3 regions of the Mesorhizobium sp. M0478 genome follow, and region 3 is predicted to be linked to each of the others. Evidence: predicted binding sites of a transcription regulator. Region 3 holds the regulator's gene; each other region holds the start of a gene.

Region 1 (3,763 bases), on a different contig from region 3:
TCCCGGGCTGAGCAACGTTTTTTCGCAAGGCAACCTCGTTTGGACTTGAGCTTCGACGCCTTGGACTGCCTTCTGGCCTACAGCGGAAGGGCCAACCCAAGGTCGGAGTATATCGGCCCGAGTTCCTCATCGGTAAATAAACCCGGCGAGGTGGCGATGCTCGGAAAATTGCCCACCACGAAATAGAGCAACAAGATCGAGGGCAAGGCGAACAGGGTCTGGTCCTGTCGCCGGCCCTTGATGCGCTCCATGATGAAATCCTTGGTGTTCAGCCATAGGAGGATGTCTTCAATTGAGCTCTCGCCGGCCAGTGGGAGGTACGCTTCGATCAACTCACCGTCGAGAGTGGTGACAGTCGCGTCCATGCCCACCTTGTCTCCGTAGTACACGGACAAGGCGTCGATCAGTGCCTTGACGCTCTTGACCGATGCGTCGATGAGGTTGCCGACTTGGCGGAAGTAGTCGTCAGTCGCTTCGATTAACGCCATCGCCTTTGCCGCAGCCCGCATCATCTCAGGGGTCGATTTGACGCTTGGTTTGTAGATTGTGTCGTGGGTGACTTCGCTGAAGGCATGCTGCAGCAGCGTGCGGACCTGGATCTCGCACGGAATGTCCAGCGGCATAGGGACGCCCTCGAAGACGACCCCCGCTTTTGCCCGAACCACGTAGTGGACCGACTGGTACCCGAACTCCCAAGGCTTGCGAGCTCGCTCCTCAGCGAAGTCCCGGGCCTTTTCCCAGAACCAGTATCTGTCGCCGGATTCGGTGATCGCCTTCTCGACGATGGGTATTTCGTCGGAAGTGAGCACGACGAAGCGGATGCCCACCTTGTCCTCGATGTCGTCATACGGACTTGCATAGCCCTTGCCGCGATAGAGAGCCTTCTGGATAAGCGACTTGCTCTCCTTCAGCCTATGCTTAACCGGAAGGCGCAAGAACAGGTCCGGCGCTTTCACCTGGGTCGAGAGCCCATCGATGACCGCGTGGATGATGAACCTGCCCCAGGCATCGTAGTATTGCTGCTCCGCCTCCCAGCGCCGCAGGATCTCGAACTCGGTCGTCATAGCTGTTCGGTGACTGGCCTGCGGACCGTGATCCTGGTCCAGCTTGCAGCCTCGCCTTGGGAAACATCGCCTGCCGGCACATCCTCGAATGTCACGGTGCCATTCCGTATCGCGTCCGGGGACGCAGAGAACTCGATGTCTGGACCGAACTTGTACTTCCGGCGCCGCAACCTTCCACCCATCTCGCTGATGTCCCGAACCACGGCTCTATTGGTCGGCAATTTCTTGGCTTCGAGGAACTTGTTAAACGGGTCGCGCAATTCGGGTGGCAGATACGTGTCGCCGAACTGTTGCGAGGTGAACGTGGGTGCCTGATCTACCTTGACGAAGGCGAACAGCGCGTCTCCCAGGTCCCTTCGGAGATCTCGGTCATTTACCAAGGTGCGAACGAATTCCTTCGTGAGGTCGAAGAACTTCGCGGTTTCGTATTTCCCGCTCTCAGGAAAGGCGCAGCCAAGAAAGCCGTCGTAGAAATATACGGCCGCGTTCTCTCGGCGGGCGGCGGTGATATTGCTGTCAAATACGAAGCATCGCCAATTTGTGCTCGCCGCGACAGCGGCATCTTCAGAGATGAACAGAGCAAGCTTGTAAAGTCTCGTGGCTGGCGTCAGGAAGATGTTCTCGAGGAATTCGGTCACAATTTTTGCCGCAGCCAGTCGGCGTTGAAAGCCGGACTGCATCTCCGCTTTAATCACCCCTAAGAAGGGCTTTCCGTCGCCACCGACTTTCCCATCGAAGACTAGAAGCATTCCACCGGGAATCCCTCGTGATTTCTGTGCGTCAGCGAGGGCATCGGCCATGTGATTGGAGACGCTGGGGAAGTCGGTGTCGGTTGCGAGAACAAGACGTCGAGCAGTCCCAACCACGCTCGCGCCATCGGTCTTCACTATCTGCATCTCTATGCTCTTGGACTGTGCGGAGAGCGCGTCAGTGATACGCATCCCAAAATGGCTGAGAGCCTTGGCATCCAGTACTTCGAGATCCTTGCCGTAGGATGGCGGCACTACATTGGGCCCGTCTTTCCTCTGGAATACCTCATGCATAACGACTCGGCCGATAGAAAGATTCTCTACAAGCAAAACTCGATCCCCTTCGAAGATATTGAAGAATATTATTCTGAGCGGGTTAAGGAAGGATATCAGATCAAAGCATGAACACAAGGGTCGCCGACGTAGGAGGGGTACGAAGGGCGGCCGCTACACGGCCGCCATTCGTTCAAGGGATCATAAAATGGGACAGGAAAAGCGAGTCTTCTTGATTAAGTAAACGCTAATGTATTTCGTCGATGCGGCAACGTTGCCGGCTGCTTTCGCAGAAGCCAGGGCGAGATTGTTCCGAAGAAAACAACGCGGGGAAATTGGTTCTCCTACGACGGCGATGCTTGTATGGTTTGTCTGTGGGAGGAACCATGAGCTACTGGAAAACAAAGCTGGCAGCCGCCAGCAACATCCGTCTTTACGCGCGCGGCGAAGGCTGGCGCTCGCATGACGACGTGAAGAGCGACAAGGGGGAAGTTGTAGATCGCGGCAGCAGCCGCGCTATCGAGGATCTGCTTACCTCTGCCCTGAACGCATCGAACCTTGTTCTGCTCACCGGTGCCGGATCGTCTTTTTGCGCGAGGAATGCAGCCCAGGGCGCAAAGCAAGCCCCAAGCATGCTCAATCTGTGGGACGGGGTCGTCACAGCGGCAACGCAGGAGACGGTCAACAAGATCGCCGCTCTTATGCCGAATGCCAAGGCGGTGGTTGCAGCGAAGAATATTGAGAAATTTCTATCCCACTGCAAAATTTATCTCGAACTCTTCGGCGTGGAAAAAGCGAAAGACGTTGCCGAATTTATCGGGCTTGCAGAAAAGACGATCGCCCTGAGCGTCGATTTCGTTGACGAGGCCACCGACCTGAGCGCCCATCAAGCGATCATCCGAAAAATCGCCCGGCGGGGCGTGCGCAAGCCGCGCACCCGCATATTCACGACCAACTATGATCTAGCCTTCGAGTACGCCGCTCGCGCGCTCCGTTTTACGATGATCGACGGCTTCTCCCACTCTTTGCCACAGGTCTATGATCGTGGTCATTTCGTCCACGACATCGTCAGGCGAGATGCCGGCAGGGATAGCCCGGATTACATCGAAAATGTTTTCCACCTTCACAAATTGCACGGCTCCATAGATTGGCGGCGCAAAGGTGCGGAGCTTGTCCGCTCCAGAAGCGATGACGACGGCCCGGCGGCGTTGATCTACCCACGCGACAGCAAATACCAGGAGGCGTTCGAAACGCCTTTTCTTGATATGATGGGAGCCTTGCAAAGCGCTTTGCGAGAGCCCGATACGGCCGTCATCATCTCCGGTTTCGGGTTCAATGACGATCATATAACCAAGCCCATACTTGCCGCTGTGGAGGCAAATATGAGCCTGCGCGTCATCGTCTGCGACCTTGCATACATCGCCGACGGCGAGCTCGAGACCAAAGCGCATATCCTACCGGCCGATACACTCGCACGTCCCGGTGCGAGCGCGTCTTTTGGAACTTTCAAGCGCCTCGTCGACATAGGTGATCAAAGGCTCTCACTTCTGAACGGCCGCTTTGACGATCTCGCGCAAGCCCTCCCCGATCTCGTTGCTCAGACCGAGCGAGAGCGGCATATGGAGCGCCTCAAGATCCTGAATAACCCGGCCGGGTCGTGATCATGCAAAGCCTTGT
Region 2 (3,763 bases), on a different contig from region 3:
GTCAGCCAGTGTGCGCGCCACTTTGAGCACGCGGTGATAGGCGCGCGCGGAAAAGCCGAGTTTCTCGCTGGCGTCTTTCAGCAGCGACAGGCCGGCGGCATCCGGCATCGCGATGTCCTCGATAACAGAAGGCGAGCAATGGGCGTTGGTGGTGGCGCTGGTAACGCCCAGCCGCTCGAAACGTTCGCGCTGGATGGTGCGGGCGCGCGCCACGCGCTGGGCAACGGCGGCACTTTTCTCCGCTCGGTCGGGCCGGATCAGGTCGGCGGCCGAGACCGCCGGTACCTCGATCCTGAGATCGATGCGGTCGAGCAGCGGGCCGGAAATGCGCGCCTGGTAGTCGGTGCGGCAGCGCTCACCGCGCAGGCAGCGATAGCCGGGCTCGCCGGCCATGCCGCAACGGCACGGGTTCATCGCCGCCACCAGCTGGATGCGCGCTGGATAGGTGACGCGGTGGTTGGCGCGCGCGATCATGCAGTCGCCGGTCTCCAGTGGCTGGCGCAGCGCATCCAAGGTCTGCGGCGTGAATTCGGGAAACTCGTCGAGGAACAGGACGCCGTTATGGGCAAGCGATACTTCGCCCGGCCGCGCCCTGATGCCGCCGCCGACCATTGCCGCCATCGAAGCCGAATGGTGCGGGGCGCGGAACGGCCGCCGGTCGGTGAGCTTGCCTTCGCCGAGCTCGCCGGCCACCGAGGCGATCATCGAGACTTCAAGAAGTTCCTTGGGCGCCAGTGGCGGCAGAATTGAAGGCAGCCTCTGCGCCAGCATCGATTTTCCCGAGCCGGGAGGCCCGACCATCAACAGATTGTGGCCGCCGGCCGCCGCCACTTCCAGCGCCCGCTTGGCGCTTTCCTGGCCCTTGATGTCTGAAAGGTCGGGCAGGTCGCGGGCCGAGACATGGATGCCGGGCTCGGGCCGCGACAGCACCTGCGTGCCGCGAAAATGATTGGCGATGGCAATCAGGCTGCGCGGCGCCAATATGTCGAAATCCTTGCCCGCCCAGGCCGCTTCCGGCCCGCAGCCGAACGGGCAGATCAGGCCTTTTCCCTCGGCATTGGCGCCGATCGCCGCCGGCAGCGCACCGGCGACCGTGGCAATGGTGCCGTCGAGCGACAATTCTCCGAGCACGACATAGGAGGCCAGCATGTCGCCCGGAATGGCGCCAAGGGCGGCCATCAGGCCGAGCGCGATCGGCAGATCGTAATGGCTGCCTTCCTTGGGCAGATCGGCCGGAGCGAGGTTGACCGTCACCTTCTTCGACGGCATCGACAGCCCCGACGCATGCAGTGCCGCCTGCACGCGCTCGCGGCTTTCGGCCACCGCCTTGTCGGCCAGCCCGACGATCTGCATGCCGACCTTGCCCGGCGCGATCATCACCTGGACATCGACCGGTACGGCCTCGATGCCCTGGAAAGCAACCGTGCGAACCCGCGCCACCATCTTGCTCTGCCCCCGGATATCGGCTCGCCTCGGCCTTGTGGTTCAGACCGCGAGCGACGTCAGGACAAGACAACCATAGATTTCAGGCCAAGACAAGAACATTACAGGAACATGCATTCGTGGTGGTTGCAGCGCGCTGTGCCGGTTGCAAAAACGGAAGATGGTTGAGCAAAATGGAACGGCTGCTCCGCCTCCTCGACCGCGTTAACAAGGCGACTAGGCCCTTCGGCAATCTGAGGGTGTTGCTTCTAAACGGTGATGAAGGCATCGACCGAACCTGAAAGCGATCGATCGATCGCGACCTGCGGTGGAAGCCACTCCATGACAGGATATCTGAAAGGCCAAGGCAGGGCGATCCGGCGCGAAGAGCCGCTCTCCAGAAAAATCTCGTTTACAAGGTCTATGAACCGCCCGCGGTCTCGTTCGATTCGTTTCAAAGTTTGCGAACGAATGTAATCCCGGGGAATTCGTCGCTCCTTCAGCGCTAAGACAGCCTCCGCGATGGATCGAGGATCGGGTGGAACTGTAAGCGAATAGTCGTCATCCAGATAAAGGTCTCGGCCGCCATGGTTCGGCGTCGTGACCACTGGAAGCCCCGCGAGAAGATATTCCGTGCTTGCGAACATTGGTCCTTCCAGGTGAGAGAGACAGATTCCCACGGCTGCACGATTTAGATGCGTGTTCACCTGAGCCGGTGCCAATCGGACAGGCTTGCCGGTGCCGTCAAACTCGTTGATAAAGACGTGATGCGGCGCGAGCTCCCTATGCCGATTTATTCGCGCTCTTTCCGACTCCGTCGTGGAGGATCCGCTTGAATCTCGATAGAAGACAAATGCGCAACGCTGGATGCCAAGCGACAAGTCATGGCGCTTCCACGGAGCCAGCTGCGCATTGTAGATTGCATCAAATTCTACAGGGACGTCATCGAGAGGCCTGAATATGTGTTCGGAGGTTGTTGACGTCTTGTTGTGCAGGACGGCGGCCTCGCCGGACTGGTTCAACAGATCAGCCTCTGGCTGAGTGTTGGAAAGGAAGATTAGCGAGTGACGGGGGTTCTTGAGTCTATGCAGAACGGCATAGGTCCGAATGGTTTTGACGCTAGCACTGTTTTCGATGGACCAGGTTGGCGAGATGAGAAACCAGGCGCGGTGGCTGCGTGGACGGAAAGGCATATGACTTGCTAATCCGAGCGGCGTACCGGACATTCCCGAATAGGATATGAACGGATCGTCCGACAGCAAACTGGCCTGAAGAGCAGGTTGCGACTTCGCGGAAGGGTGCCCTTTTCTGAGGTTGTGGCCATGACGCAGCATGGCTCTGACAATCTCGAATTTGGTAGGAGGGCGATACCCGTGCTGTAGGGTCAACATGCGGCAATTGCGATCTTGAGTGCGGAGAAAAACTCGCTTCGATAGAGAGAAATTTGGCAAAGAAACACCGCCATTTGATCGACGGAATATCTCAGGCGATCAAATCTGGTGTACGGAGAAGCGCCTCTTGAAAGAAAACATCGTCCCAAGCGGAGCTGGTTCTCACATCGCGCTACCAACCGTATCCGTTTGCGTAGGCTGTTTCAATCAAGAGGCATTCATCGACACTGCGATCCGATCCGTAGCGGCGCAGACATACACTGCGTTCGAATGCGTGGTGGTCGATGATTTTTCGACCGACGGTTCCCGCCGAAGGATTGAAGAGTGTCTGTCCCAGCTTGGCGACAGTCGTTTCCGCTTTCTGCCCCGACTGCAAAATGGCGGGCAGTTGACAGCAATGATGACCGGGCTTGACGCGACAGCCGGGCCCCTGATCTCCTTTCTTGACGGTGACGATGCTTGGCATCCTGACTTCATAGAATGCCATGTGAGAGCGCATCTCAGCCAAACCCGTATCGCGGCAATGTCGAGCTCCGATGAGGTGGTGATAGATACGGCCGGCAACCTGCTTGCGGGCGGTCATCCCGTATTCCACCTGAACGACCCGCGATCGATGCCGAAAATGAGCGGCTACCTGCATGTCGACACCGAAGCTGACCCGACATTATTATTTATTGATCGGGGTACCGTGGGTTGGTTTTGGTCAACCACATCGGGGATGATGTTTCGTCGAGCTCCGCTTGAAATCATGCGTCCATCCGATCCGGACGAAATAAAGATATGTGCCGATGGTTATATGGCTCGTGCCGCCCATATGATCGGCGGAACCGTGAGGATTGGGCGGGCTCTTGGCAGTTATCGGCTTCACGGCGGCAATGGCTGGGCGGACGGGCGCATCCTGGGTACCGGAGTTGGCCTCGGCAGGATGTCGCCTGATACTGAAATAGCGA
Region 3 (3,763 bases):
GATATGACCGCCGGCTCCCTGATCACCGGCTATGCCAGGCTGTTGCCGCCGACCGGTCCGGTGCGGCCGGAGAGCTACGATTTCTCCTTCGACAGCTATTTCACCGGTATCGGCGGCAGCGGCTTCTTTCTCGGCAATCCGAAAACCATTGCTACGCAGGGACCGCCGCCGCTGACCGCACGGCTCTCCTCGGCAATCGAGAACGCGCGCGAAAACATTGCCGACCATATCAGGGGCAAGATCGGCGGCGCCGAAGGCGAGATTGCCGCGGCGCTGATTGTCGGCGTGCGCGCCGGCATCCCGGACGAGGTCAACGAAGCGATGCGGCGCACCGGCATCTACCACATCATCTCCATCTCCGGCCTGCACATGGCGCTGGTTGCCGGCACCATCATGGCGTTGCTGCGTGGCGCCTTTGCGCTGTTTCCCGTTTTCTCTTCGCGCCGGCCGGTGAAGAAATATGCGGCCGCGGCAGCGCTTGTCTCGATCGCCGCCTATCTCGTTATTTCAGGCGTCGTGGTTGCCGCCGAGCGCAGCTTCATCATGCTGGCGGTCATGCTTGTCGCCGTGCTGTTTGATCGCGCCGCACTCACCATGCGCAATCTGGCGATCTCCGCCATTGCCGTCATCCTGGTGTCGCCGCACGAGGTGGTCGGTCCCAGCTTCCAGATGTCGTTTGCCGCCACCGCCGCCCTTGTCGGCGCCTATGCCGGCTGGGCCGATTACCGCGCCGACAAGGTGAGAACGCCGCCGGCAAAGCGCTCCTTCGTCGGCTTCCTGTCGCGAAAATTCGCGCTGGCCATGGGCGGCCTCGCCATGACCTCGATCATCGCCGGCAGTGCAACCTTGCTGTTCGCCATCTGGCATTTTCAGCGTGTGTCGCCGCTCAGCCTGATCGCCAATCTGGCCGTGATGCCGATTGTTTCGTTGATCGTCATGCCTTTTGCCGTGCTCAGCGCACTGGCGATGCCGTTCGGCGCCGACGGGCCGTTCCTCTATGTGATGGGCAAGGGTCTGATGGCGATGATCGCTATATCGGCCTGGATTTCCGAGCGCTCGCCGGTCGACGCCGTCGGGCTGATCTCCATCCGCTCGGTGCTGTTGGTGGCGGTCGCCCTCGTCATCGCCACCATGGCCACCACCTGGCTCAGGTTGGCGGCCGTGCCTTTCGCGCTGGCCGGCCTGTTGACGGTGCCGCAGGTGCTTACGCCCGACGTGCTCATATCCGAGGATGCGCATCTGGTGGCCATGCCGATCGGTGGCGGCGAACTCGCCCTCAACCGCGAACGCTCCAACGAATTCACCACGGACAATTGGAAACGGGCGCTGCGGGCCGAAACCATTATCCCACCTGAGATTTTCGAGTCAACAGATACGCGGTTCGATCTCGATCCGCTCGATCTGCCGCCCGGCTCGCCCTTCTATTGCACCGGCGATCTCTGTATCGCCCGGCACCCTTCCGGAGCCATTGTAGCGCTTGCGAAAGACCGCAAGACGGCGCGGCCGGCCTGTGCCTTCGCGAGCCTGATCGTCATCGATGACGCCACCGCCTACAATCCGTGCCGCGACCCGCTGGTGCTGGTCGTGACGAAGAAACAGCTGGCCCGCGACGGCAGCGCCGCCGTCTTCTTCGATCCGCAATCGGCAGCTGCAGCGCCAACCATCCGCTTCGCCGTCGACAAGCCGTATCGCCCCTGGCACGAGCAACGCCGCTTCTCCCGCGAAGCGCGCGGCCTGCCGCCTTACAACCAGCGTGAAAAGTACAAACCCAAGCCGGCTCAGTAGCGCCGGATCAATCCGACAAGCTTGCCCTGCACCTTCACCCTGTCCGGTCCAAAAATGCGGGTCTCGTAGGCCGGGTTGGCGGCTTCCAGGGCGATCGAGGCGCCCTTGCGGCGGAAGCGTTTCAGGGTCGCTTCCTCATCGTCGACCAACGCCACCACGATCTCGCCGGGGCTGGCTGTGTCGGCATTGCGGATGATGACCGTGTCGCCATCGAAAATGCCGGCCTCGATCATCGAATCGCCCTTGACCTCGAGCGCGTAGTGTTCGCCGCCCATGATCATATCGGGCGGCACCGAGATCGAATGGGTCTGATGCTGGATGGCGTCGATCGGCACGCCGGCGGCGATGCGTCCCATAACCGGGATTGAAATCGCGGAAACGGCATCGTCATTGCCGGCCGACATCGAACGCGACGGCGAGCCCGGCTTGATCTGGCGGCCGAGACCGCCTTGGCCCAACGCGCCTTGTCCTTGGCCGCCTTGCCCTTGGCCGGTTTGACCAAGACTGCCCTGAATGACGCTCGGCGAAAACTTCCTCGCCGCATTGAGGCCTGGTGCGATCGAGTCGGGCAGCCGCAGCACTTCCAGCGCGCGCGCCCGGTTCGGCAGCCGGCGAATGAAACCGCGCTCCTCAAGCGCCGTGATCAGGCGGTGGATGCCGGACTTGGAGGCGAGGTCGAGCGCTTCCTTCATCTCGTCGAAGGACGGCGGGATTCCGCTCTCCTTCAGGCGTTCATGGATGAACATCAGAAGCTCATGTTGTTTGCGCGTCAGCATCGCGGCCCCCAAGGGTTCTGAAACCAGAATCAGAAAAAACAAACCCAGAACAAACACTATCTGTTCCAGTTGTGTTCCGCAACCTTTTAAAGTTTAATGAATGTGTTGACGTTTTGTTCAGCGTGACGTTCGGCACCGCGAGCGGCGCTCGTAGTCGTTGGCCGGCAACGGGGTGAAACGAAGACAAAGTGCCCTGCGTCGTCGGCTACGATCGCCGCTTCCTTTTCGGACGGGGCTGCGCAGCATCCGCGCCGGGTTCACTCTGGGCATAGACCTGCAGCGTGTAGCCGATGTGAGCGGTCATCAGAGTTTTCGCACGTTCGACGTCGCGATCGAGGGCCGCTTCCATCAGGGCGGTATGGTGTTCGATCGCCACGGCGTCGCGCAGGGCCGCCACGGCCTTCCGGTGGCCATCCGTGCGGCCGGCGGCGGCGCGCAGCGTCGGGGCCAGACCCAGAAAGCGGTGATGGCGATGCAATTGGTCGGAAATCGTCGCATTGAAGCGCAGCAGCCAGCTGGATGTCGCGGCACTGAGCAGCGCCGCATGGAAGGCATCGTGTTTTTCGTACCACGCGTCGACCGCATCATCCGATGGATCGTCGAGAACAGACCCGCACCGTGAGAGACGATAGTGGGCGGCAACGACCGCGTCTTCCCACTCACGATCGCCCTCCTCGATCGATTCCACCAGCAGGGGCAGTTCGACCACCAGCCGCGCACGCGCCAAATCCTCGAGCTCCGCCCGAGAGACGGGAGCGACCGCAAACCCGCGGTTGCTGATGGCGGTCACAAGCCGTTCCGCCTCCAGCCGCGACAGCGCCTCGCGCAACGGCGTCCAGCCGATGCCGTAGGTGTTGCGCAGCGTGCTCAGCTTCAACGGCGCGGCAGGCGCCAGCCGGGTCGCAAGAATATCGCGCCTGAGCAGGCGATAGGCCGCTTCCGTCCTCGAGGTCTGCTCGTCATCCAGCATCGTGATCCATCAGACATAAACGCTCGGCGGATCATTATATATCAAAGCCTTTCAATGGGTGAATTATATATAATGTTTGACAGTTCAAGGGCGACCACTCAAGATCGCCGGCATGTTTGGGCGGCAGGCTCCGCCGCGCGCGTTTGTCCATGGAGGGGCGCCGGATCATGAGCACGACACCCGATCTCGCTACAATCGAAGCAATGGATGCCGCCGATCCGCTGCGCTCCAT

The links. The regulator LexA, encoded in region 3, represses DNA repair genes until DNA is damaged. The targets are predictions, from matches to a motif close to TGTTCNNNNTGTGTTCNG.
Region 1: NKI64_RS11140 (nucleoid-associated protein) is a predicted target of LexA. The motif match lies at 2,204-2,221, and genes of this name have one in related genera.
Region 2: NKI64_RS20220 (YifB family Mg chelatase-like AAA ATPase) is a predicted target of LexA. The motif match lies at 1,538-1,555, and genes of this name have one in related genera.

What each region holds. Positions count from the first base shown of each region.
Region 1 is NZ_JAMYRH010000003.1:699,272-703,034, forward strand. It holds gene NKI64_RS11135 (GTP pyrophosphokinase) at 78-1,064, opposite strand; gene NKI64_RS11140 (nucleoid-associated protein) at 1,061-2,143, opposite strand; gene NKI64_RS11145 (SIR2 family protein) at 2,473-3,747, shown strand; gene NKI64_RS11150 (ATP-binding protein) at 3,750-3,763, shown strand, end outside.
Region 2 is NZ_JAMYRH010000008.1:183,040-186,802, forward strand. It holds gene NKI64_RS20220 (YifB family Mg chelatase-like AAA ATPase) at 1-1,443, opposite strand, end outside; gene NKI64_RS20225 (glycosyltransferase) at 1,692-2,756, opposite strand; gene NKI64_RS20230 (glycosyltransferase family 2 protein) at 2,941-3,763, shown strand, end outside.
Region 3 is NZ_JAMYRH010000012.1:16,216-19,978, forward strand. It holds gene NKI64_RS24395 (ComEC/Rec2 family competence protein) at 1-1,785, shown strand, start outside; gene lexA (transcriptional repressor LexA) at 1,779-2,561, opposite strand; gene NKI64_RS24405 (GntR family transcriptional regulator) at 2,767-3,531, opposite strand; gene kynU (kynureninase) at 3,699-3,763, shown strand, end outside.